4 regions of the Sporolactobacillus pectinivorans genome follow, and region 2 is predicted to be linked to each of the others. Evidence: predicted binding sites of a transcription regulator. Region 2 holds the regulator's gene; each other region holds the start of a gene.
What was found. Region 2 encodes Rex, which represses fermentation and respiration genes when NADH is low (regulators of the CRP and FNR family bind a similar motif). Its sites were predicted from a motif close to TTGTGAAATATTTCACAA; they were not measured.
Positions count from the first base shown of each region.

Region 1 (5,980 bases), 2.6 Mb from region 2:
GATCAGAAAGTAATTCAAAAAGGATACACCAAAACTTCTTGAGTCACATTCCGCACAGATAGTCAAAAAATGAGTTTGGAGATAACTTATTTATTGCAAAAAAACGGCACGTTATTTTTAACGCGCCGCTAAATTAATTATAATATCTAAAAAGGGGGGTCAATTTCTATTTTAGTATAACTTTCTTTTATTTCAGAATAGTTACGCAGAGGTTAAGTATGGTTAAAAATGGAGCTGATTGATAACCTGATACCTACGACAAAAGTTACACATCTATTTACACTTAACCGACAGTCGACGCGTCCTTCATTTTTTCAACGTACTTCTGTGCATTGTCTGCTGCAATGCTTCCGTCACCGGTCGCCGTCACAATCTGGCGCAGTTCCTTCTGGCGGACATCCCCAGCTGCAAAAATCCCCGGAATGCGGGTCTCCATTTTTTCATTGGTAACGATGTAACCCTGTTCGTCGGTGATGCCAAGAGCTTCAACCGCCTTGGTGAGAGGATTCATGCCGACATAGATAAATACACCGTCTGCCGGAAAATCGGTCTCTTCCCCCGTTTTAGTATTTTTGAGCGTCAGGCTTGAAACTTTACCATCTGTTCCGTTGATTTTCGTGCAAACTGTATTCCAGATAAAGTCAACTTTCTCGTTGTTAAACGCGCGTGTTTGCAGGATTTTCTGTGCACGCAACTGATCTCGGCGATGAATAATCGTCACATTGGAAGCAAAACGGGTCAGATAAGTGCCCTCTTCAACTGCCGAGTCTCCGCCCCCAATTACAGCAAGCTTCTTTTCTTTGAAAAAAGCGCCATCACAGACTGCGCAATAAGAAACACCGCGGCCTGCCAGCTCTTTCTCACCGGGGACACCCAGTTTTCGGTATTCGGCACCGGTCGTCACAATGACTGTGCGCGCTTTGTATTCCTTTTTTCCGCAGACAACCGTTTTGAAATCTTTTCCATCTTTGATTTCCTTAATATCGCCATAGGCATAAACAGCGCCGAATTTTTTTGCGTGTTCAAACATTTTATTAGAAAGTTCTGGACCCAAAATTGATTCAAATCCAGGGTAATTCTCAACTGCTTCCGTGTTTGCCATTTGTCCGCCCGGGATACCGCGCTCAACCATCAACGTGTCCATATTGGACCGGGCCGCATAAACTGCTGCCGTCATCCCGGCAGGACCGGCACCTGCTATAATCACGTCATAAATTTTGTCTTCATCTGCCACCTTTGATCCCATCCTCCCTGATTGTTGTTAATTGTAATAATTATTATCTGCTTAATTGATACTTCTATGCTAAAGAATGGCAGAGTTAAAGTCCAGAAAACTGCTCGGTAACAAAACAGTTCATCTTCTGTCACCCCGGGGGTCAGTTCATCAGCTTTTCTTCCCACTTGCTGTCAAGTGAACGAGTCAGTTCCGTCACGTGCTTGCGGATGCGGTAAACCGTCGTACCGGCCAGATCTGCAGCTGCTTTCTGAGACATGCGCATCCCGAATTCTTTTTTCCATAAATAAAAGAGCGCAGCAGCCCAACCTGAGCAATCTATTTGGACCAAGCCTATCAAGGGATCAACGACGAACCAGAAGCTGTACAACTCGGGATGTTTCATAGCTTCTTTTTCTCCACCAATGAGCTCCTCAACGATTCTCATGATCCGTATTCTAGCGTCTGGCTGCCCCGACTGCCTTTCTAAAATAAAACGGCCTGCCAACCCTTTGATCTGTGCATCCGGGCCTTTTTGATAAATCTCTTCGAGCAAGGCCACGCTTTCACTCCGTGCCAGATAAAACAATGAAAAAAGCTGATAACCGCGGCTGCCATCCCAAATTTCCTCCCGGAGCAGATCGCCGATCATAAAGTTCTTTTCCGCCCCGGTCTCGAACATCATATCCTGAATTTTCGTGTACTTGAAAGGATGAAACGGTTTGCTACTGAAATAATCCACCTGCTCCCAGTATCTTTCGGCCTGTTCCTGATGATTCATATGATAAGCGGAAAGCGCCATCCAGAAGCAAAAGACCTGATCGCTGCGGACACCTCTCCGTTCAGCAATTTTCAACCAGTAATAGGCCTTTTCATAGTCGCCGATAAAAAGATAGGTTGAGCCGATTTTCCCGCAATGTTCCGGCAGGATCGGGTAAATATTGCCCAGCCGGCCCATAATCTTTTGAAGATTATCATCATCCCCGAGTTGGTAAAAAAAAGTCGCCAGGTTGCACAGCGTATGAATATTTCCCGGATCCTTTTCCAGGACGGCCTCAGCAGCAGCCAGCGCTTCTTCAGTGGCACCCGTTGAAAAATATGCGATCATCAGATTATTTTGAGCAGCAAGATAGTCCGGTTCCTCGCGGATTACTTTTTTAAAAAAATAAATGGATTCCTCAAATCGTCCGTGCTCCAGAGCTGCCCTGCCTCTCTCATGAAGACTGATATAAGGCGGCTCTTCGTACTCGTCCATATCCTGAGTCTCTGATGAAAGCATATCAAATAATTCCCGGGCTTCATGAGCAAAAGCTCCATGCGGCTCAAGGGCCATATATGTTCTTACTTCAGCGAGCGCTTCGTCAAATTCGCCGAGATAAGCATAATTATTTGCCATAAAAAAATAACATTCAGTCATTTGCGCATCAAGCTCGTGAACAATTTTTTTGAGCAAGTCAATAGATGAAGTGTAATCTTCCAGCTCGGACAGAATCGCCGCCTGCTGACAAAGATACTCCACTTCATTCGGTTTTATTTTCAGAGCGCGATCAATATATCTGCTTGCACGCTCGAGATCGCCTTTCTGATAACAGGTCATCCCTTTTTGATAGAAAAAATCGCCATCATAGCGAAGGGAAATAACCTGTTTCTTTTGCGAATGATCACCTTTACTCATACAATCCTTCTTCCTCTGCAACCCTGATTTCTCTCCGCAAAATTCAGTATAGCATATTTGTTTCCGCCTTTGAAAAAAATTGCCGGGCAGACGACAGAGGAAGTGCAGTTTTTGTTTGCTCCAGAGGTATCTCCCTCGCGAATGACGCCGCAGTGCCATCCCGACCCGCATTTCGATCGTAAAAATGGCCCAGCGACCAAATCACTGAGCCTTTTTTCAAAGTTAATAATTTTTGCGGAACGTCAGACCGTTTCCCCCTTAGCAACCGATTTACCGAACCAGCCTCCCACTGTTTTGCGAATCCACGGAATGACCCAGTAGTCCACACCCAGTTTTCCTGCATTAAATCCGGCAAAAAGAATAATTACACCGATCAAGACATAGGGCGGATTTGTTGAAACTGTCCCGGCGAACATATACATAAAGTTCATCAGCAGGCCAAAAAAGACAGCTGCTGTTGTCAGTGTCCCGAGAATTAGCCCGATGCCGACCAATAATTCGCCCCATTTGACCAGAAAACTGAAGAAAGGCGATGCAGGAAGAGCAATGTGCTGCAGAAACGCATTGAACGGTCCATAGAGCACATTCCCTGTCGGTCCCGTAACCGGATGAGCAATCGCGCCCTGCATGAATCCCGATGCATCAAAAGGCTTCGCGCCGAAAACTTTATGAAACCCGTCCGTTGTCCATTGCCAACCGAGCCATAAACGCAAAAGAAGTAAGATAACTGAAGACGTTTTGCTTGTTCGCAACCATTTAACCATGATGCCGGCCCCCAATCAAATTTAAGCGTTTTCATAAATAGGGAAGCAAAAAGTGATTTGCATCACTCAATTAATATATACCTCCTTTCCATTTGAATTTATGTGATTGAAGTCACATAAATTCTAGTCAATTTTTATTTTTTTCCCGTAATTTTATATCAAGGTTTAATCTGTCAAAAAGATGTATTTTCAGCGGCGCGCACAAGTTGCAGAAGATCGCTCATACTATCGATCAAATAATCAGGATGCAGTTTTTCCAGAACAGAGCGGCCTTTCATTGACCAGCCAACAGCTGCAGTGCGTACATGCGCACCCGAACCTGCCAGTATATCGGAAGGACTATCACCAACCATTAGTGTTGATTCGGCCTTTGCCGACAACTGCGACATTGCTTTCTCAACAGGTTCCGGATCCGGCTTAAGGCGAGCGACATCATCACTCGTCACAACCGTGTCAAAGTATCCGGCAATGTGTGTGAATTCAAGCCCGCGGTCAACCATATCCCTTTTTTTCGTTGAGACGACACCGAGTCTACAGCCCTCTTCGGAAAGTTTTGCCAGCGTTTCATTTACCCCGGGGAATTCGGTCACCAGACGGTCATGGAACCGGCTGTTATGCGCTCTGTACACCTCAATCATTTCATCCCTTTTCACAGGATCAACACTGCCAAAGCTGAGTTCCAGCGGCTCGCCAATAAAAGGAACTAAATCTTTTTTCGTGTATTTTCCCGGAAAATAACAATCAAGTGTGTATTGAAAAGAGGCGAGTATCAAATCGTTTGTGTTGATCAGTGTTCCGTCCAGGTCGAATAAAACAGTTTGAATCAATCCAAATCCTCCAGTCATTTTGAAAAATATAATATGCCGCCCCGTAAATTGCGGTGCGGCACAAAAAGATCAGGCATCCAGGTAATGGGGACGTTTTTCTTTCCTAAGTCTCCAGTACAGAATCAAGCCTACCCCGAGAATGACCAGCACACCGGCAAGCCACTGCGATACACGCAGTGGACCAAGCATCAGGCTGTCTGTCCTCAATCCTTCAATATACGAACGGCCGAGCGAATACCAGATAACATAAGACAAAAAAAGTTCTCCGCGCCGCAGGTTGACTCTTCTGAGAATGAGCAGGAGAACAAAGCCCGCAAAATCCCAGACCGATTCATAAAGAAAAGTCGGAATATAGTATGTACCATTGATCAGCATCTGATTGACGATAAAAGTTGGTAGATGCATATTTTCCAGAACCGCGCGAGTCGTCGCAACGCCATGCGCCTGCTGATCCATAAAATTCCCCCAACGTCCGATCGCCTGTCCAAGAATCACACTCGGGGCAGCTATGTCTGCCACTTTCCAGAATGACAGATGCTTAACCCTGCAAAAAATGATCGCTGTCAGCAGACCGCCTATCAGCGCACCATAGATGGCAATGCCACCATTCCATACGGCAATGATCTGCGATGGATGTTGTGAATAAAAGGACCATTCAAAAGCGACATAATAGATGCGCGCAGAGATCACGGCAATCGGTGCGGCAAACATGATCAGGTCAACATATGTATCCTTGGGAAGCCCCCGCCTGTTGCCTTCGCGCATGGCCAGCATCAGGCCGAGCAATGCGCCGCAGGCTATAATAATACCATACCAGTAAATGTGAATGGGCCCCAGATGAAGCGCGATCGGATTCAATGGGTAAATTGATTGATCCATTGTATTCTCACCTTACCTTTTTCTCAGATGTAAAAATGATCTTAGTTGAGGGGCAATCCCTGGATTTCCCCTTATCAGAAGTTGATAGTGGACAAACTTGCTACCGTTCATTCAGTGTATCATTCAGACGGTCAGAAAATTGCTGTGCCGCGTGATAGCCCATGTTCTTCAGGCGGAAGTTCATCGCCGCCACTTCAATAATTACGGCAAGATTGCGTCCGGGGCGCACCGGCAGCACAAGGCGTGGGATTTCTGTATCAATCAGCTTGGTTCTTTCTTCGTCAAGTCCCAGGCGATCATAGACCTTATTCTGATCCCAGAGTTCCAAGTGAATGACAAGTGAAACCCGTTTGTAATTCCGAACGGCACCGGCACCGAACAGGGTCATCACATTGATGATGCCGAGTCCGCGGATTTCCAGCAAATGCTGGATCAGTTCAGGCGCATTACCGACTAATTCAGATTCGCCCTCCTGCCGGATTTCCACCGAGTCATCTGCCACAAGCCGATGCCCGCGTTTAACCAGTTCAAGTGCGGTTTCACTTTTTCCTACGCCGCTTTCACCGGTGATCAGCACACCGACTCCGTACACATCGACGAGAACGCCATGTACAGAAGTCAT
Region 1 is NZ_NXGA01000001.1:1,319,311-1,325,290, reverse strand. It holds gene trxB (thioredoxin-disulfide reductase) at 284-1,246, opposite strand; gene COP04_RS06310 (tetratricopeptide repeat protein) at 1,377-2,888, opposite strand; gene COP04_RS06305 (DoxX family membrane protein) at 3,131-3,652, opposite strand; gene ppaX (pyrophosphatase PpaX) at 3,826-4,479, opposite strand; gene lgt (prolipoprotein diacylglyceryl transferase) at 4,549-5,358, opposite strand; gene hprK (HPr(Ser) kinase/phosphatase) at 5,459-5,980, opposite strand, start outside.
Region 1: the regulator Rex is predicted to act here: its motif matches at 3,753-3,770, upstream of COP04_RS06305 (DoxX family membrane protein).

Region 2 (5,980 bases):
GGGAAAAATATTATGATTTCATTGATCAGTTTGTGAAGGCATCCGGAAAATTATTCCCCGAAGCTTTAGTGCACTGGGAAGATTTTGGCCGTTCGAACGCGGCGACTATTTTGGAAAAATATCAGGACAAGATCACAACATTTAACGATGATATTCAAGGTACTGGGATTGTTGTTCTGGCGGGTATTCTTGGAGCTATGAACATCTCGAAGGAAAAATTAACGGATCAGCGTGTTCTGGTTTTCGGTGCGGGTACAGCCGGCGTCGGTATTTCTAATCAGATTATGGATGAAATGAAACGCCAGGGCTTATCGGAAGAAGAGGCACGCCGGCATTTCTTCTTGGTGGACAAGCAGGGACTGTTGTTCAACGATACGGAAGATCTGACTCCGGGACAAAAGGAATTCGTTCACGCCCGTTCTGAATTCACGAACAGTGGAGAGCTGACGAATCTGGAAGCCGTTGTCAAAGCGGTTCATCCGACGATTATGATCGGTACATCAACACAACCCGGCGCCTTCAAGGAATCAATTATTAAAGAAATGGCAGCCCATACGGAACGCCCGGTCATTTTCCCATTATCCAATCCGACAAAACTGGCGGAAGCAAAAGCTGAAGACCTGATTGCCTGGACAGATGGCAAAGCGCTGGTTGCAACCGGTATTCCTGCCGCTCCTGTTGAGTACAAGGGCGTTACTTATCAGATCGGACAAGCTAATAATGCGCTGATGTATCCCGGACTCGGATTCGGTATTATCGCCTCGACGGCAAAGCGAGTCAATGGAGAAATGCTGTCTCAGGCGAGCCATGCTCTGGGCGGCATCGTCGATACGGAACAACCCGGCGCCGCTGTTTTGCCTCCTGTTGCAAAACTGACCGAATTCTCTCAAACCATTGCCGAAGTCGTTGGTCAAAGTGTTATAGACCAGAAGTTAAACAGAGAACCTATTTCGGATATTAAAAAGGCTGTTGCCGACATGAAGTGGGAACCGAACTATTCTGAACTTGTTTTAAATTAAAACGATATCGTTGAGAAAAGGAGGTCTGTACGCATGGTATTTCTACAATCGATTCAAAGTGTCATATCGATCATCATCATGATCGCACTGGGTTATTTCTTGAAAAAATTTAAATGGTTTGATGATAACTTCGGAAAAAGCATCTCATCTCTGATCACAAAAGTTGCTTTGCCGGCATCCATTTTCGTATCGGTCCTAAAGTATCTAACCCGGGGCAGTTTAATTCAGTTGTCCGGCAGTCTCATATATCCGGTGATTGCCGTCATTATTTCTTACCTCATTTCTTTTGGGCTGGTCAAACTGTTAAAGATTCGTCCGGGACGCCGCGGTATTTTTATGAATGCTGTCGTCAATGCAAATACGATTTTTATCGGTTTGCCTCTGAATATTGCACTGTTTGGAAATCAGAGTCTGCCTTATTTTCTGATCTATTACATTACCAATACCGTTTCGACATGGGCATTTGGTGTTTTTCTTATCTCAAATGATGATCCGACGAGAGACAAAACGAAGGAAAAAGGCAAAAACAAAATCAACTGGAAAAAAATATTGCCACCTCCATTACTGGGATTTGTGGCCGGTCTGATTTTCCTGCTATTAAATATTCCGATCCCGGGTTTTATTGATTCCACATTGACATATGTGGGCAGTATTGTTACGCCGCTGTCTCTGGTATATATCGGTATCGTTCTGTACAATGCGGGGCTCTCAAGCATTCGTTTTGACCGCGATACGATTGTTGCTTTGTTAGGGCGTTTCGTGATTTCGCCGATTGTCCTGATTGTGTTACTTCTGAGCGGTATGCATCTTTCACATGCCCATTTGCCATCTATGTTAGTGCAAACTCAAATCGTTCAATCTGCAACGCCCATGTTAGCCGTATTGCCGATCCTCGCCAATGAATCGCATGGCGATGTGAAATATGCAACGAATGTGGTTACGACGAGTACCGTATTGTTTGTCATTGTTGTCCCTGTTCTCATGCAGATCATTCAGTTTATTTAACTTGACTGGGGGTTCTGTCTGATTGCTGAACAGCAACATCATAGCTATAATATCTATCGCTACTGTATCATTCGTTTATAAAAGATTAATTTTTAGCAATTGGCTTTAATTGACAATTGCTATTTTTTTATACTGAAAACAGCGACGTGAAGATGTTTCGCTTATTAGTATTCTGTGAACAGCATACAACCTTCCAATGCTTTTCATAAAGGCTTTGGTATCGTGAAGAAGGTTTGTCGGGACGTATAAATACGTTTATCTTTTTATTGTGCAAAGGAACACCAATGTTTTAAAAAGTTTGTGAATCGGATAACAAAACCGGATAATAATGATGTATAGTGAAAAAGGAATGCCTGGATGAAATGATAAAGAAAAAGGCGGTCCGGGAACAGTTTAACTAGCCGCCTATCAGGGGGGACAGGAGTATGGCAACTCAGAAAGTGCCTCAGGCAACGGCTGAACGACTGCCGCTCTACTACCGGTCTCTGCAGCGCCTTGTGACGAATGGGAAGACAAGAATCTCATCGTCTGAATTCGGGAAGATTGTACAGATTGATTCGACAACAATCCGTAAAGATTTTTCCTATTTCGGTGCACTGGGGAGAAAAGGGTACGGGTACAACACAAAGCATTTAATGGAATTTCTCAAAAAGACGCTTTATCAGGATGAATTATCAAAAGTGATACTGATCGGAGTCGGACATCTTGGAACGGCTCTGCTGAATCACAACTTTCAAAAGAATAATAACACAAGGATTGTCAAGGCGTATGATATTAATCCTTCAAAGGTAGGAAAAAAAGTAGGTGAGACTGAAATCCATCTGATGGATGATCTTGTCTCAGATGATAATCGTGATATCACGGCGGCCATCCTGACTGTACCGGCTGACCAGGCTCAGAAGGCTGCCGAACAGGCGATGGCTTCGGGTGTCCGCGGATTTCTGAACTTTTCACCGGTAAGGCTTTCCCTGCCGCCGGAAGTGTATGTCCGCCATGTAGATATGACGATTGAACTTCAGGCATTGATCTATTTCTTGAATCATGCGATGGAAGAGAACCGTGCGGAATGATTCAGGGATCAATAAAGTGGTAAAATACAAATGTCACAATTTTATTGTCGGCGGGTGAGGAGAAACGATTTATTTCTTTTCAAAGAGGAAAGGACACAGAGGTGGAAAGAATAAATGATACAGTTAAAATCTACAAATGAAATTGCAGAAATGAAGAAGTCAGGTCAGCTGCTTGCACAGACACATGAGAAAATTAAATCGATGATCAAGCCGGGAGTCACAACCTGGGAAATTGAGGAATTTGTCAATGAGTTTCTGGCGAAGCACGGTGCGACTCCGGAAGAAAAAGGTTTTGAGGGTTACCAGTTTGCAACCTGCGCGTCTGTCAACGATGAAATCTGCCATGGCTTTCCAAACAAAAAACCCCTCCGCAATGGGGACATTGTCACAATTGATATGGTTGTCAATCTGAACGGAGCTCTGTCTGATTCCGCATGGAGCTATGCGGTCGGGACGATTTCGGATGAAGCGCAGCATTTGCTTAAGACAACAGAAGAAGCACTGTACGAGGGGATCAAACAATCAGTGATTGGCAACCGTCTCGGCGATATTGGCTATGCGATTCAGGAATATGCTGAAGCCAGGGGCTTGAGTGTCGTGCGTGACTTTGTCGGCCACGGCATCGGACCAACCATGCATGAGGATCCGGCAGTGGCTCATTATGGGAGGCCGGGACGCGGACTGCGTCTCCGGGAAGGCATGACGATTACAATTGAGCCGATGCTGAACACGGGCGACTGGCGCGCCAAGGTCGATGGCAACGGCTGGACAGCGCGGACAGTCGATGGTTCGCTTTCCGCACAGTATGAGCACACATTAGCAATTACCAAGAATGGCCCGGAAATTCTGACGGCTCTGAATGACAGCGATTCTGAATGATCCGTTTAAAAATAATGGTTGTATAAATGTACAAGAAAAAGGGCCAGGGGATGAACTCCCCCGGCCCTTTATGTCAAGGTTGCATGTTTGATTATTCAGCGACTAAGCAGATAAATTAATCCTGTAGCGGAACCATAATAACTGAACAGGACAACAACGGCATTCATCGTTGCGTGCATGAACATATTGACGGCGATTCTCCGCGTCATCTGATAAGTGAAACAGAGAAATACACCGATCATGAAATAGACGAGTAAATGCTGGATGTCCTGATGCATGAGCGCGAAGACCAACGAACTGATAATAGCTGCAAGCCAGAAACCGATTTTTTTTCTCAGGCTTCCGAAGAAAATTTTCCGGAAAACAATTTCCTCAAGTATCGGTCCGATAATACTGACCGTTAAAATGAAAAAGGGGGAATACTTAGTCAGCGTTTCTATCTGCTTGGTATGTGTGGACGCGGATACTTGGCCGAAAATTGAGAACTCAATCAGCGTTGCGAGAATTTGCAGGATAAACAGAGCAAACACGCCGCCAACAGCCCAAAGGACGGACATGCCCAGAGGGGCTTTCTTCTCTTCGATCCGCAGATTTCGCTCTGGAATAAGCAGGAGTGAAACGAAGAGCAGGGTCACAAAAAAAACAGCTGTGTAAATATCGCCGTAACCCTGGCTTTGATTCGGAAACAAATCGGCCAGGGACATGAAACCCGGTATTTTCGGAGAGAGATAGCACAGCAAATAAATAACGACGATTGCAGTATATCTTTTAACCAAAAAGAACACCTCATATTCAAATGGAATAGGCAGCCATTGATAAATGCGCTAAGAAAGGGCCTGAAGGGTCACTACTATTTTATCATAACCGGCTTAAGAGCAAAGAAATGCTGCCTGTTTTCCATATTTGTAAAACAGTAATGATATTTCGTAAATATTTCGGGAAAAACTTGCAAATCCAAAGGGAATTGATTATCATATTAAATGGATTAGCACTCAGGCGAAGTGAGTGCTAACAAAGTACTTAACTTAACGTTTTTAAGGAGGGTATTTTTAATGTTAAAGCCATTGGGTGATCGGATCGTTATCGAACCACAGGAAAAAGAAGAAAAAACAGCAAGTGGTATCGTGCTGCCTGACTCGGCCAAGGAAAAGCCGCAGGAAGGACGTATCGTCGCAGTCGGTGCCGGCAAGGTTTCCGATAAGGGCGAGCGTATTGCTCTTGATGTAAAAGAAGGAGAAAAAGTCATTTATTCAAAATACGCAGGCACAGAAGTCAAGTATGACGGCAAGACTTTCCTTGTTGTTCGTCAGGACGATATTCTGGCTGTTATTGACTGACTTAAACTTAGACCGGGCAAAAAAATTTAGGAGGGACTTTCCAAGATGGCAAAAGATATTAAGTTTGGCGAAGAAGCACGCCGCTCCATGTTGCGCGGTGTTGATATTCTGGCAGATGCAGTGAAGGTAACACTCGGACCAAAAGGCCGCAACGTGGTACTGGATAAAAAATACGGATCACCGCTGATTACAAATGACGGTGTTACTATCGCTAAAGAGATTGAACTTGAAGATAAATTTGAAAACATGGGTGCTCGTCTTGTTTCCGAAGTTGCCAGCAAGACAAACGATGTTGCCGGTGATGGAACGACAACTGCAACCGTGCTTGCTCAGGCTATGATTCGTGAGGGACTGAAGAATGTCGCTTCCGGGGCTAACCCGATGGGCATTCGCCGCGGCATTGAAAAAGCAACACAGGCGGCAGTTGACGGTCTGAAGAAAATCTCCAAACCAATCGAAGGCAAAGCATCCATTGCACAGGTTGCATCGATTTCTTCCGCTGATGAAAAAGTTGGCGGACTGATTGCTGAAGCGATGGAAAAGGTCGGCAACGACGGTGTTGTAACGATTGAAGAATCCAAGGGTTTTGCAACCGAACTGGATGTCGTTGAAGGTATGCAGTTTGACCGCGGCTATGCTTCAGCTTACATGGTTACGGATCAGGATAAGA
Region 2 is NZ_NXGA01000001.1:3,869,704-3,875,683, reverse strand. It holds gene COP04_RS18960 (malolactic enzyme) at 1-1,019, shown strand, start outside; gene COP04_RS18955 (AEC family transporter) at 1,053-2,024, shown strand; gene COP04_RS18950 (redox-sensing transcriptional repressor Rex) at 2,450-3,094, shown strand; gene map (type I methionyl aminopeptidase) at 3,209-3,973, shown strand; gene COP04_RS18940 (CPBP family intramembrane glutamic endopeptidase) at 4,069-4,749, opposite strand; gene groES (co-chaperone GroES) at 5,026-5,310, shown strand; gene groL (chaperonin GroEL) at 5,356-5,980, shown strand, end outside.

Region 3 (5,980 bases), 2.5 Mb from region 2:
ACGAAGGCGGTTTTGCTCCTAACCTGAAGAACAATGAAGAAGTGCTTGACACAATCCTTGAAGCTATCGAAAAAGCGGGTTACAAACCAGGCGTTGACGTTAAACTGGCTATCGACCCAGCTTCCTCTGAATTGTTTGAAGACGGCAAGTACAACTTTAAAGGCGAAGGCGTTGTCAGAACAACTGACGAAATGATCGAATACTACACGAAACTGGTTGAAAAGTACCCGATCATCTCGATCGAAGACGGCCTTGATGAAAACGACTGGGAAGGCTGGCAGAAACTGACCAAGGCTCTTGGCGACAAGGTTCAGTTGGTCGGCGATGACCTGTTCGTTACGAACACGGACTACTTGAAGAAAGGCATCGACCTTGGCGTTGCCAACTCGATCCTGATCAAGGTTAACCAGATCGGTACATTGACTGAAACACTGAACGCGATTGAAATGGCTCAGAAGGCCGGTTATACGGCTGTTGTTTCACACCGTTCAGGTGAAACGGAAGATACTTCGATTGCTGATATCGTTGTTGCAACGAACGCCGGTGAAATCAAGACTGGTTCTCTCGCTAGAACAGACCGTATCGCTAAGTACAACCAGTTGATCCGGATCGAGGATGGTCTCGAAGGATCCGCTCAGTATCTTGGCAACGATTCATTCTACAACATTAAATAAACAAAGATTCGGCTTAAGCAGTTCTGAAAAACGGAACGGACTCCAGAAGGGGGTCACGCTCCGTTTTTTATTGCCATTTTTTAGATTACGTGCTACTCTCAAGGTTGAAAATCACACAAGTTTATTTCAAAAATCAGCAATAGCAGTTTGCTATAAAGGGATGATCGTGTGATCCACTATTCAGAAGAGAATTTTATGAAAAATCAGCAATTTCCATTCTGCATCAGTGTTGAGGAACTTCAGGGCGGGGAAATTTCAGACCGGCATGACTATGACTTTTCCGAAATCATTTATGTAGCCAGCGGTAGCGGGACCTATTTGTATCGTGAAACGACTCTTCAGATCGCCAAGGGGGATGTTTTAATCATACAGCCAGGGCTTGCTCATGCCTATGGCGCACATCCGGATTCGAATCTGCGGATCTACCGCGTTATGTTCCAGCAACGTTTACTGAATCGTGAATGGCCGGCGTTAAACCACGCTGCCCCTTTCATTGACCCTATTTTTATTGATCCGTTTTTCTGTGGAAACAAACAATTAAAGTCCCATATCTCTTTAAAAACAAAAGAACAAATTGAACTGACTATACTGCTCGACCGCATGGTAAGCGAGTATTTGCAAAAATCGTGGGGTCACCACTGCATGATCCGGATGCTTCTCGTGGAGATTTTTCTTTTTCTGGGAAGATGGTCAAAGGATGATCGAGGGCTGGATTCAGACACGGCGGGTACGAAAAAGGATGTGTTCAGTAACGTATGCGTCTTTATCAAGCAACATTACATGCAACAAATCAGCCTGGAAGAAGTCCGCAATATGTGCGGCATGAGCCAGTCTACGTTTACAATGAATTTTAAAAAGATGACGGGCTTTTCTTTTATTGACTACCGGAACAGGGTTCGTATACGGGCGGCAAAGGAGCTGCTTGAAAATACGGATCTGGCGATTATTAACGTTTCCCAGAAAGTCGGTTTTGATGATCTCAGTAACTTTGACCGAACATTCAAGCGCTTTGAAGGTCTTTCCCCATTAAACTATAGAAAAAGTAAATCGAGTCTTTAAACCTGTATCTGTCCCACGTTTGCATTTCTTCTCTATCTTGTTAAAAAATAATTTATCATTATTCAAATTATTGCCCAATTATCCCCCTGATTTTAGCGGATATGCTGGATTGGTCGGCATATCTGCACAGCTTTTCTACGACAAAGGACTTACTATTCGATATGTAAAAACAATTTGTTATCATACTACAATAAAAAAGTCTGGAAAGTGGGGGAGATTAGTGGCAAGTCCTAATGTTTTTAACACCTTTCATTTTATGGTTCTTCATTTCCCAATTGCCTTGATCGTGGTAAGCTTTCTCTGCGACTTGGTTGCTTCTTTTGTTAAAAAGTCGAAATGGAACGGCATTCTGAAAAAAGCAGGATTCATTACTCTGGTGTTCTGCGCTGTGACCGGCATCGTTACGTGTTTGGCAGGCCTTATCGCTGCGGTATCTCTGCATCTGCTTGGAACGATCGGCGCGCACGCAACAAAGGGTATTGAATTCACGATTTATGTGACGCTTCTGGCTGTTGTGAGACTCGTATTCGCAAAAACAAAGAAAATCGATATTGGAGACAATCTTTTTTATCTGATCTTTTCTCTGGTTGGCGCGATTCTGGCTTTCACACTCTTCAAAATTTACCGTTATCCGCACTGGGGCGTTCTTCAATTCACGGTACCGTTTGTCATCACCGGTTTTTTGGCAGATATAGCTGCGCTGATCTGGAAAACGAAGAAGTGGGCTAAAAGCCTTCAGGAAATCGGCTACACTTTCCTGATTCTTGGCACAGTCACCATTATCGGAGCCGTCATCACAGGTTACATGAGAGCCGCTGAAATGCCGGCGCTGATGCAGGCGGATCCGAAAAAAAATTACTACAACCCGGCTGCACTTCATATTCATGAAATTTGGGGCGTCATTACGATGATCGCTTTCATTGTACTTAGTGTCATCCGTTCTTTCTATCACTTTAAGTTTGAAGCTACAAGCTTGGTAAAGGGCAAAACAATCTTCATTGTTGGAGCAGTTATCGGCATTGCCATCATTTCAGTTGCTTCGCATCTGGGCGGTACAGTTGCCCTGTTTCCAGGGCTGTTTGGTAAATAACAGCCTGCACTGAAATAATGAGGAAGTCCGAGCCCGGGCTTTCTCTTTTTTAATTAAGCTGTCGTACAATCTAAAACCATTTTTGTCTGATCTTTACATTTGAAAAACTTATATTTTAATACAAACCACGATGCATGTATGTGATTAATGTCATATTCAACTTGTCTGAAAGCTATTAAAATTTAACATAAATGTGAAATTTAACTGACTTATAATTATTCATAATTGATTGATCGGCCGTTCAATTTATCGCTTACGAGCAGAAGACAACTTATAGAGGGGAAGCGAATCACTTGAAAAAGGGTGAACCGACGATTTATGAAAGCGTATTACAGCAAGGTTACTCGCGACGAACTTTTCTGAAGATTTGTGCAACATTGGCGGCAGCAATGGGGCTGGATTATTCACAAACCGGAACCGTCGCCCATGCGCTGGAAACCAAGCAAAGGATCCCGGTGATCTGGCTGCAGATGCAAGACTGTACCGGCTGCTCAGAATCATTTATTCGTTCATCCTACCCCAAGACTGAGAGTGTCATTTTTAATATGATATCTCTTGAATATATGGAACTCCTGACTGCTGCTGCCGGTTTCCAGACTGAGGAAGCGGAACAGAATGTTTTGAAGAAATATAAAGGAGAATACGTACTTGCAGTGGAAGGCAGCGTCCCGCAGGAAGCAGGTTACCTTACCATCGGTGGCCGGTCGGGAGAGGATCTGCTGAGGGAAGCCGCACAGAACGCCAAGGCAATCCTTGCATTTGGCACTTGCTCCTCATGGGGCGGGATTGCCAAGGCAAAACCCAACCCGACCGGGGCCCAGCCTATATCGGCTGTGTTGAATGGATTCCCGATTATACGCGTGCCTGGCTGCCCCCCTATTGCGGAGGTTATGACCGGAGTACTGGCGCAGATTGTAACTTTCGATCAACTGCCGGAAACGGACATGTTTGGCCGCCCCAAGGCTTACTATCGCCACCGCATCCATGATAAGTGCAATCGCAGAGCTTACTTTGACGCCGGCCTGTTTGCAGAATCCTTCGATGATCCGAATCTGAAAGCCGGATACTGTCTATACAAGCTCGGGTGCAAGGGCCCGACCACTTATAACTCGTGTGCCGAACTGCGCTGGAACGGCGGTGTCAGTTACCCGATCCAGTCCGGCAATCCGTGCATTGGCTGCTCTGAAGCCGATTTTTGGGATAACGGACCGTTCTATTCACATTTTGCCAAATTGCCATTGACACAGACGACGATCAATCCGGAGAAGTGGGGTGCTGCAATTACCGGAGCGGCACTTGTCGGTGTCGGGGCGCATGCCGGAATAACAGCTGCCGTAAAGCATCATAAAGAAAAGCAGCAGGATAAGGGTGATCAGAATGAGTAAGCGGGTAGTTGTCGATCCAATAACGAGAATAGAGGGGCACCTGCGTATTGAGGCAGATGTTCAGAATGGAAAAATTACCGATGCGTTCAGTTCCGGGACGGCGATCCGCGGTATTGAGCTGGTTGTCAAGAATAGAGATCCCCGGGATGTCTGGGCTTATGCGCAGCGCATCTGTGGCGTGTGCACAACGGTTCATGCACTGGCAAGCATCCGTTCGGCGGAGGATGCACTGGGCATTCGCGTGCCGCAGAACGCGAACCTGATCCGCAACATTATGAACGCAACGATTATTCTTCATGATCATGTGGTCCATTTTTATCATTTACATGCGTTTGACTGGGTTGATGCACTCAGCGCGTTGAAAGCGAATCCGAATGAAACAAGCAGAATTGCGCAGTCCATTTCACCGTGGCCGAATACTTCACCTGGCTATTTCAAAAGCGTCCAGCAAAAAATTCAAAAAGTTGTCGACAGTGGACAGCTCGGTGTGTTCGCCAACGGTTACTGGGGACATCCGGCTTATAAATTACCTCCGGAGGTCAACCTGCTTGCTGTCGCCCATTATCTTGAAGCACTGGATTGGCAAAAGGAAATCGTTAAAATTCATACGATTTTCGGCGGAAAAAATCCTCATCCGCATTACTTAGTTGGCGGTATGGCAACACCGCTGGATATTAACATGGATAACGGTATTCATTCAGAAAAGCTGGAACAGATTGATCAGCTGATTTCACAGGCTCACGATTTTATCAATCAGGTTTATTTGCCTGATCTTCTGGCTATCGGTTCTTACTACAAAGATTGGGGGAGTAGAGAAGTTGGCGGCGGCTTGAACAACTATCTCTGCTATGGAGATTTTTCGACAAAAGACATCCATGATACTCAGCTGTACAGGGTACCAAGAGGAATCATTCTGGGCGGCAATATCAACGAGGTTCTGGACGTTGATCCCCGTGATTCGAACCAGGTCAGCGAACTGATTGATCATTCATGGTATACCTATGACGGCAAGGGAGCCGGCGGCCGCCACCCGTGGAAGGGCGAAACGACCATGAATTATTCAGGTCCGAAACCGCCGTTCCAGCATCTTAATATGAATGAAAAGTACAGTTGGGTCAAATCCCCGCGCTGGAAGGGCAATGCGATGGAGACAGGCCCGCTTGCCCGGATTCTTGTCGGTTATGCCGCCGATAAAGGGGACTACCGCGCTATTGTCGACGACACATTGAAAAAACTTGGCCTTCCTGTTTCAGCGATGCATTCGGCACTTGGGCGGACGGTCGCACGTGGATTGGATGCACAGATGGTTGTCGGATGGCTTCGTGATGATTTTAACAGTCTGATGAATAACATTAAAAATGGTGATCAGACGACTTTTGATAACTCGAAATGGGAACCGAAAACATGGACCGCTCACGCATTGGGCGTCGGCACCGTCGAAGCTCCGCGAGGTGCACTCGGTCACTGGATTGAGATAAAAGATGGAAAGACGGCGAATTATCAGGCTGTTGTTCCGACGACGTGGAATGCATCCCCGCGTGATGATGCAGGAAACATCGGAGCCTATGAATCTTCGCTGAAAAATGTTCCGGTAGCCGATGTGAATAAACCGCTTGAGATTCTTCGCGTGGTTCATTCATTCGATCCGTGCCTGGCCTGCGCTGTCCATCTGACGGATCTGGAGAATCAGAAGCTGACCTCGGTTCACGTGGAATGAAAGGGGAAAAGCAATGAAAACTCTGACGGACATTCCGCCGGCCATCCGGCGGAAA
Region 3 is NZ_NXGA01000001.1:1,337,764-1,343,743, forward strand. It holds gene eno (phosphopyruvate hydratase) at 1-674, shown strand, start outside; gene COP04_RS06390 (AraC family transcriptional regulator) at 870-1,733, shown strand; gene COP04_RS06395 (DUF2231 domain-containing protein) at 1,954-2,823, shown strand; gene COP04_RS06400 (hydrogenase small subunit) at 3,117-4,208, shown strand; gene COP04_RS06405 (nickel-dependent hydrogenase large subunit) at 4,201-5,925, shown strand; gene cybH (Ni/Fe-hydrogenase, b-type cytochrome subunit) at 5,939-5,980, shown strand, end outside.
Region 3: the regulator Rex is predicted to act here: its motif matches at 2,962-2,979, upstream of COP04_RS06400 (hydrogenase small subunit).

Region 4 (5,980 bases), 190 kb from region 2:
CCAGATTTTCGACGCCTTCTTCTGTGGTTTTGCCGGGAACGCCGATAATCCGGGCGATTTCTGCATAACGTTCGTCAGCGATAAAGTGGCGGTATTTCGGGAATGCAGCGAACTTCGTCGGCTTTTTCGCATTGTAGCGGATGACATGAGGCATCAAAATCGCGCAGCAGCGGCCATGAGCCAGGTGGAATTCATTGCCGAGTTTGTGTGCCAGGCTGTGATTGATGCCAAGGAAAGCATTGGAAAAAGCCATACCGGCGATCGTTGCGGCGTTATGCATTTTTTCTTTAGCCAATTTGTCGTTGCTGTCCTTATAGGAACGCGGCAGATACTCGAACACCAGCTGAATCGCTTTGATGCAGAGCCCGTCGGTAAAATCATTGGCCATGTTGGAAACGTAAGCTTCAAGCGCATGCGTCAATACATCCAGACCTGAATCCGCAAGCACACGCGGCGGCACGGTCATCACGAATTCGGGATCGATGATCGCAACATTTGGCGTCAGTGCATAATCGGCAAGCGGATATTTCATGTTATTTTCCTTGTCGGTTATAACCGAGAAAGAGGTAACTTCCGATCCGGTACCGGATGTTGTCGGAATGGCAACAAATTTTGCTTTCTGACCAAGATTCGGAAACTTGAAAACTCGTTTTCTGATATCCAGGAATTTCTGTTTCAGACCGAAAAAGTCGGTTTCCGGGCTTTCATAGAACAGCCACATCCCTTTGGCAGCATCCATTGCCGAACCGCCGCCCAGCGCGATGATTACATCCGGTTCAAATTTCCGCATCATTTCTGTGCCCTTCATAACTGTTGCCACGGACGGATCCGGTTCTACATCCGAGAAAATTTCGTAGTGGATCGGGTTCGGGCGCTTTCTCAGAAAATAGAGGACGCGGTCGACATAGCCGAATTTGACCATGCCCGGATCGGTAACGATAAATGCGCGCGAGATGTCCGGCATCTGTGACAGATATTTGGTTGCGTTTTTTTCAAAGTAGATTTTCGGTGGAACTTTAAACCACTGCATGTTGTTTCTCCGATTGGCCATTGTTTTGATATTGATCAGGTTCGCCGTGCCGACGTTCGTTGATACGGAGTTGCCTCCGTATGTGCCGCATCCGAGTGTAAGCGATGGGATGAAATGGTTGTAGATATCGCCGATCCCGCCAAGAGAAGACGGTGCATTAACGATGATCCTGCCGACTTTCACGCGCCGGGCGAATGCATCAAGCACCGACTGATCGTTTGAGTGGATGACCGCCGAATGGCCGCTGCCTCCAAAGGCAATCATTTCTTCAGCGCGTTTAAAGCCTTCCTCTGTTGTTTTTGCTTTATAGCAGGCGAGAACAGGGCTGAGTTTTTCACGCGACAGCGGCGACTCTGGCCCCACTGTCTTCAGTTCGGCAATCAGCACTTTTGTATCTTCCGGGACAGAGACACCCGCCAGCCCGGCGATGAACGCGGCCGGCTTGCCGACAATCTGCGGATTGACCGCGCAGCGCCGCTCATCAATGACCAGTTTTTCAACTTTTTTCTTCTCTTCAGCATTTAGAAAATAGCACTTATTGCTGATCAGTTCCTGCTTCACTTCGTCGTAGATCTGCTGGTCGATGATAACAGCCTGTTCGGATGCGCAGATCATTCCGTTATCAAAAGTCTTGGAGAGAATCAAGTCATTGACCGCCTGCTTAATGTCTGCGGTTTTTTCGATATAGCAGGGCACATTACCCGGACCGACGCCGATCGAAGGTTTCCCGGAACTATATGCCGCCTTGACCATACCGGGGCCGCCTGTTGCCAGAATGAGCGAGACGCCCGAATGATGCATCAGCATCTGCGTCGCCTCAATCGACGGTGTTTCAATCCACTGGATGCAGTTTTCCGGGGCGCCTGCTTTGACAGCGGCGTCGAGGAGAATCTTTGCCGCAGCGCTGCTCGATTTCTGGGCCGACGGATGAAATGCAAAGATAATCGGATTTTTGGTTTTGATCGAGATCAGCGATTTGAACATCGTGGTTGATGTTGGGTTGGTGACAGGTGTGACGCCGGCAATGACGCCGACAGGTTCCGCAATCTGGACAATTTCCTCATATGGATCTTCGGCAATGACGCCGACCGTTTTATTGGCCTTAATCGAGTTGTAAATGTATTCGGTTGCAAAAATGTTTTTAATAATTTTATCCTCATATACACCGCGCTTTGTTTCATCAACAGCCATCTTTGCCAGCCTCATATGCTGATCGAGACCTGCAAGTGCCATTTGCCGGACAATTTCATCAATCTGCTGCTGATCAAGAGGGCGAAATGCTTCGGCAGCCGTTTGCGCGTTGGCGACAAGCCGGTCAATCGTTATTTCCAGTGATTCAGACTGATTAAGATTTTTTTCTTCAATTGCCATTATTTTTTCCTCCTTAGTAAGGGTATAAAAAATGGTAGAATACATTGTGAATTTTTTCACATATATAATTTAATTGATTTTCGAAAGTTAATCAATAAAAAAGTAAGCGCTGACATAAAATTTTAATAAATCGGTGAACATTTTGTGAAAACGTTTTATTTTTAGTCTCATTCTTTTATCTATTTCTTCACCGTTATTTCTGTCAGCCATGCGATCAATCATGGATAAATTAAGAGCGCGATCTCTTTTCTGAAAAAAGGCCGCGCTCCAAAGTTTGTGTGATCTGTAAATACATTTATGTTTTTTCATTATAGAAATTTTCAATCGCCTGATCAATATATACCCATCCTTCAGGTCCGATATGCATGGTGTCCTGAAGGAAGTACGGCTCGCTGTCGAAACGGGTGAAATCGGCCAGCTGGAATCCGTTGCTGCGGACTTCGTGTGCTATTTTTTCGTAGCAGACCTCCCTCGTTTTTAAGGAAACACCTGTATAGTCATACCATGCTCCGTTAAAAGGTACGGAAATGAAAAGAGCGCGGATATGTTTTTCTTTTAACAGATCGAGGACAAGCTGAAGATCTCCGTATTCGGGTGACTGGCTATAGTTCTGGTTGGCGTAATAATTTTTATAACGTGCCAGTCTTCCCTTTATTGATTGTGCATAAAGCGTATTGTCAATGTGAAACGGATTTGAATTCGTCATCGTTTGCGTTTCTCTTCTTGCCGACTGCAGCAGCTGTTCCCAACTTTTCCCTCTTAGCTGGGGATCCGGATTCTGATATTGAGATTGGTAGTAGTTGGGCGTGATTTGATACATTTGAATCAGGTCATGCAGTGTCAGTATCTTATATGATATCCAGCCTCTGATTGAATTTCCGAACTGTGTCAGCAAGGAACTGTGCCCGGAAAAGGCAATCCCATTGAGCAGTGGCGCAATTGTTCCGTCGTTGCGTATAAAACTGAATTGCAGGAGCCGGCGGGCAGCTTTTTCTTTTAAGCTGCGGTCCATATTGTTCGTAAAAATGAAGTGATACACCTGCTCCTTTGAAAAATTAGGTGAAAAATGCAGCGTATCAAGCCCCGTACTGTTGAACCATTCCGGAGACAATATAAAAACAATTTTACGGTTTCGCAGTGAATCTGCGGTAGATGCCAGGTTCAGAAAGTGAACGAGGGAATACATACCGCCCCTGCCGATCAGAAACGGGGTAAACCCGTCCGGCGCAATCTTAAAATAGTTGGTTGGATGATACTTGTCCAGCCTGTGGAGTTCCGACGAACCATATATGGGCAAATAACGCTGACTGTCAATCATTTTCTGCTGCATCAATATACCCTGAAAGATGTGCGGATCAAGACTTGAAGCAGCCTTGCTGACATCGTTTTTGCTAATCATTGCTTCTTCCAGACTGGAGGGCATGAAGACGATGAAGGCGGCAATGACAGAGGCCAAAATCATCGGGCCAAATCTTGGCTGTCTCATTTTCGTCCGGCCAATTCGTTGATGATCCTGTTTGGAGTTGACCACTGATCACGATTGAATTCGGAAATCGGAACTTTAATCTTCAGACGGTTTTCAACTTCGACGAGCAGGGAAATAGTTGCGAAGGAATCCATCAGCCCCTCATCAAACAGATGGATGTCCAATTCATCTTTAACTTCATCTGATTCGCAGACTTCCGCGAGAATATCCAATACAGTATCTTTAAAAGCTTGTGTGATTTCAGCCACGCTGATCAGCCACCTTTTTTGAAATTTTTATTGCCACAGAAAGTTAAGTCTTCCGGAGAAAATGAGAAAACTGAAACAGATTACGTGAAAAGTGATAACCACTGAGAGTGCATGAATCCATTTGTTGTCTTTCGGCCAGATCCGATGTTTTTTATTAAACCGGTCGAATCGATTAAATGAGATAAAGACAGCAGCATGATAGATTCCGTATATAATGTATTGCGGCAGGAAACCGTGCCAGAATCCCATGACCAGAAAGTTAAGTGCCAAGCCAAGGTCGGATATCAGATACCGGTTTTTTATCCATTTATTTTTAATCGCCGTATAGACAAAGCGCATGTAGATGAAATCGCGAAACCAGAATGACAGCGTCATGTGCCAACGATTCCAGAAGTCCTTAATGTTGCGGCTGAGAAACGGTTTGTTAAAGTTCTCCGGTGTCCGAATCCCCATCAGGTAGCTGAAACCGATCGCAAACTGGCTGTATCCGGCGAAGTCGAAAAATAGATACATACTGTAGGCATACATATACATCCAAATGCTGAATACGGTATTCGGTTCCAGTGCGAGTGAGCCGATCCAATATTTGTTGACCAGATAACCGATAATGTATTTATACAGAAAGCCTAGAAAAATTTTATTCAGGCCCTGATACAGAAGCGTTCTGTATTCTTCTCCTGACGGAACCTTTTCAAGATCCTTTTCAAACCGGCGATAGCGGTCGATTGGCCCCGATGAAATAGTCGGAAAGAAAATAATGAATCTAAGAAAATGGCGCAGGGGAACCTCCTGCAGCAGTCCGTCACGAATGTCCATAATGATCTGTATTGACTTGAATGACACATAGGAAATACCGAGAAAACCAATAAAGTTTAACATCGGCACATCGGCTGACAGTTTGACAAGAAAGAGCGGCACGATGGCCAGAACAATTGCTGTGTAAAAATAACCGGACCGATTGCTCTTCTTGCTGAGTGTCAGATAACTTTTGACGAGAACCGTCTGCCAGATCAAAAAAGCAATCAGTGAAATGAACTGAGACGGCTGTCTATAGAAAACCAGGATGATCATAAATATAGCAATGATGTCGCTGTAAATGCCAATCCGCTTACCCAGCAGTCCTGCCACAATAACCGGAATAAGCAGTGCTCCAGCTACCAGGAAAAATTGGAAAGAAGCATAAGGAATAAAAGAGTTCATTGGACAGCCTCTTTGAGCAAAACTTTTCGATCCACTTTCCCATTTGCAGTCATAGGCAAAGATGATTGAAAGATAAATTTCCGTGGCAGCATGTAGTCCGGCAAAAAGCGTGCCAGTTCATTGCGGATCGATGAAGAAAGCTGATAATTTTTTTCAAAGGGGTTGTTTTTGGCAACAACGAAGCTGATCAGATGATCGTATCGCTCCTCTTTTTTTACCGGAATGACAACAGCCTGCCGGACGTAGCGGCACGAGGCCAGAGCGTGTTCGATTTCTCCCAGTTCCATCCGGAATCCGTGAATCTTGATCTGACTGTCCATTCTTCCGTGATAATACAGCAGACCGTTTTGCAGCGAGCCGATATCGCTTGTATGATAGGCGCGCTGGCCTTGAATGATGCCGAAGGCCGCCTTTGTTTTTTCCGGGTCACCTAAATAGCCCTTGCCGACGCTCGGTCCGCAGATCACGATCTCTCCTTTTTCTCCCTCAGGGACCTGCTGTCCGTTCACATCAAGAATACGGATAGCACAGTCTGATTTACAACGTCCCACAGGAAAAGGATGGCCGGATGCGGCCATCTCCTTGCTGATTGTGATGCTTGTCACTGCAACCGTCGACTCTGTCGGCCCGTATGTGTTGATAATT
Region 4 is NZ_NXGA01000001.1:3,677,337-3,683,316, reverse strand. It holds gene adhE (bifunctional acetaldehyde-CoA/alcohol dehydrogenase) at 1-2,401, opposite strand, end outside; gene dltD (D-alanyl-lipoteichoic acid biosynthesis protein DltD) at 2,697-3,887, opposite strand; gene dltC (D-alanine--poly(phosphoribitol) ligase subunit DltC) at 3,884-4,126, opposite strand; gene dltB (D-alanyl-lipoteichoic acid biosynthesis protein DltB) at 4,163-5,335, opposite strand; gene dltA (D-alanine--poly(phosphoribitol) ligase subunit DltA) at 5,332-5,980, opposite strand, start outside.
Region 4: the regulator Rex is predicted to act here: its motif matches at 2,446-2,463, upstream of adhE (bifunctional acetaldehyde-CoA/alcohol dehydrogenase).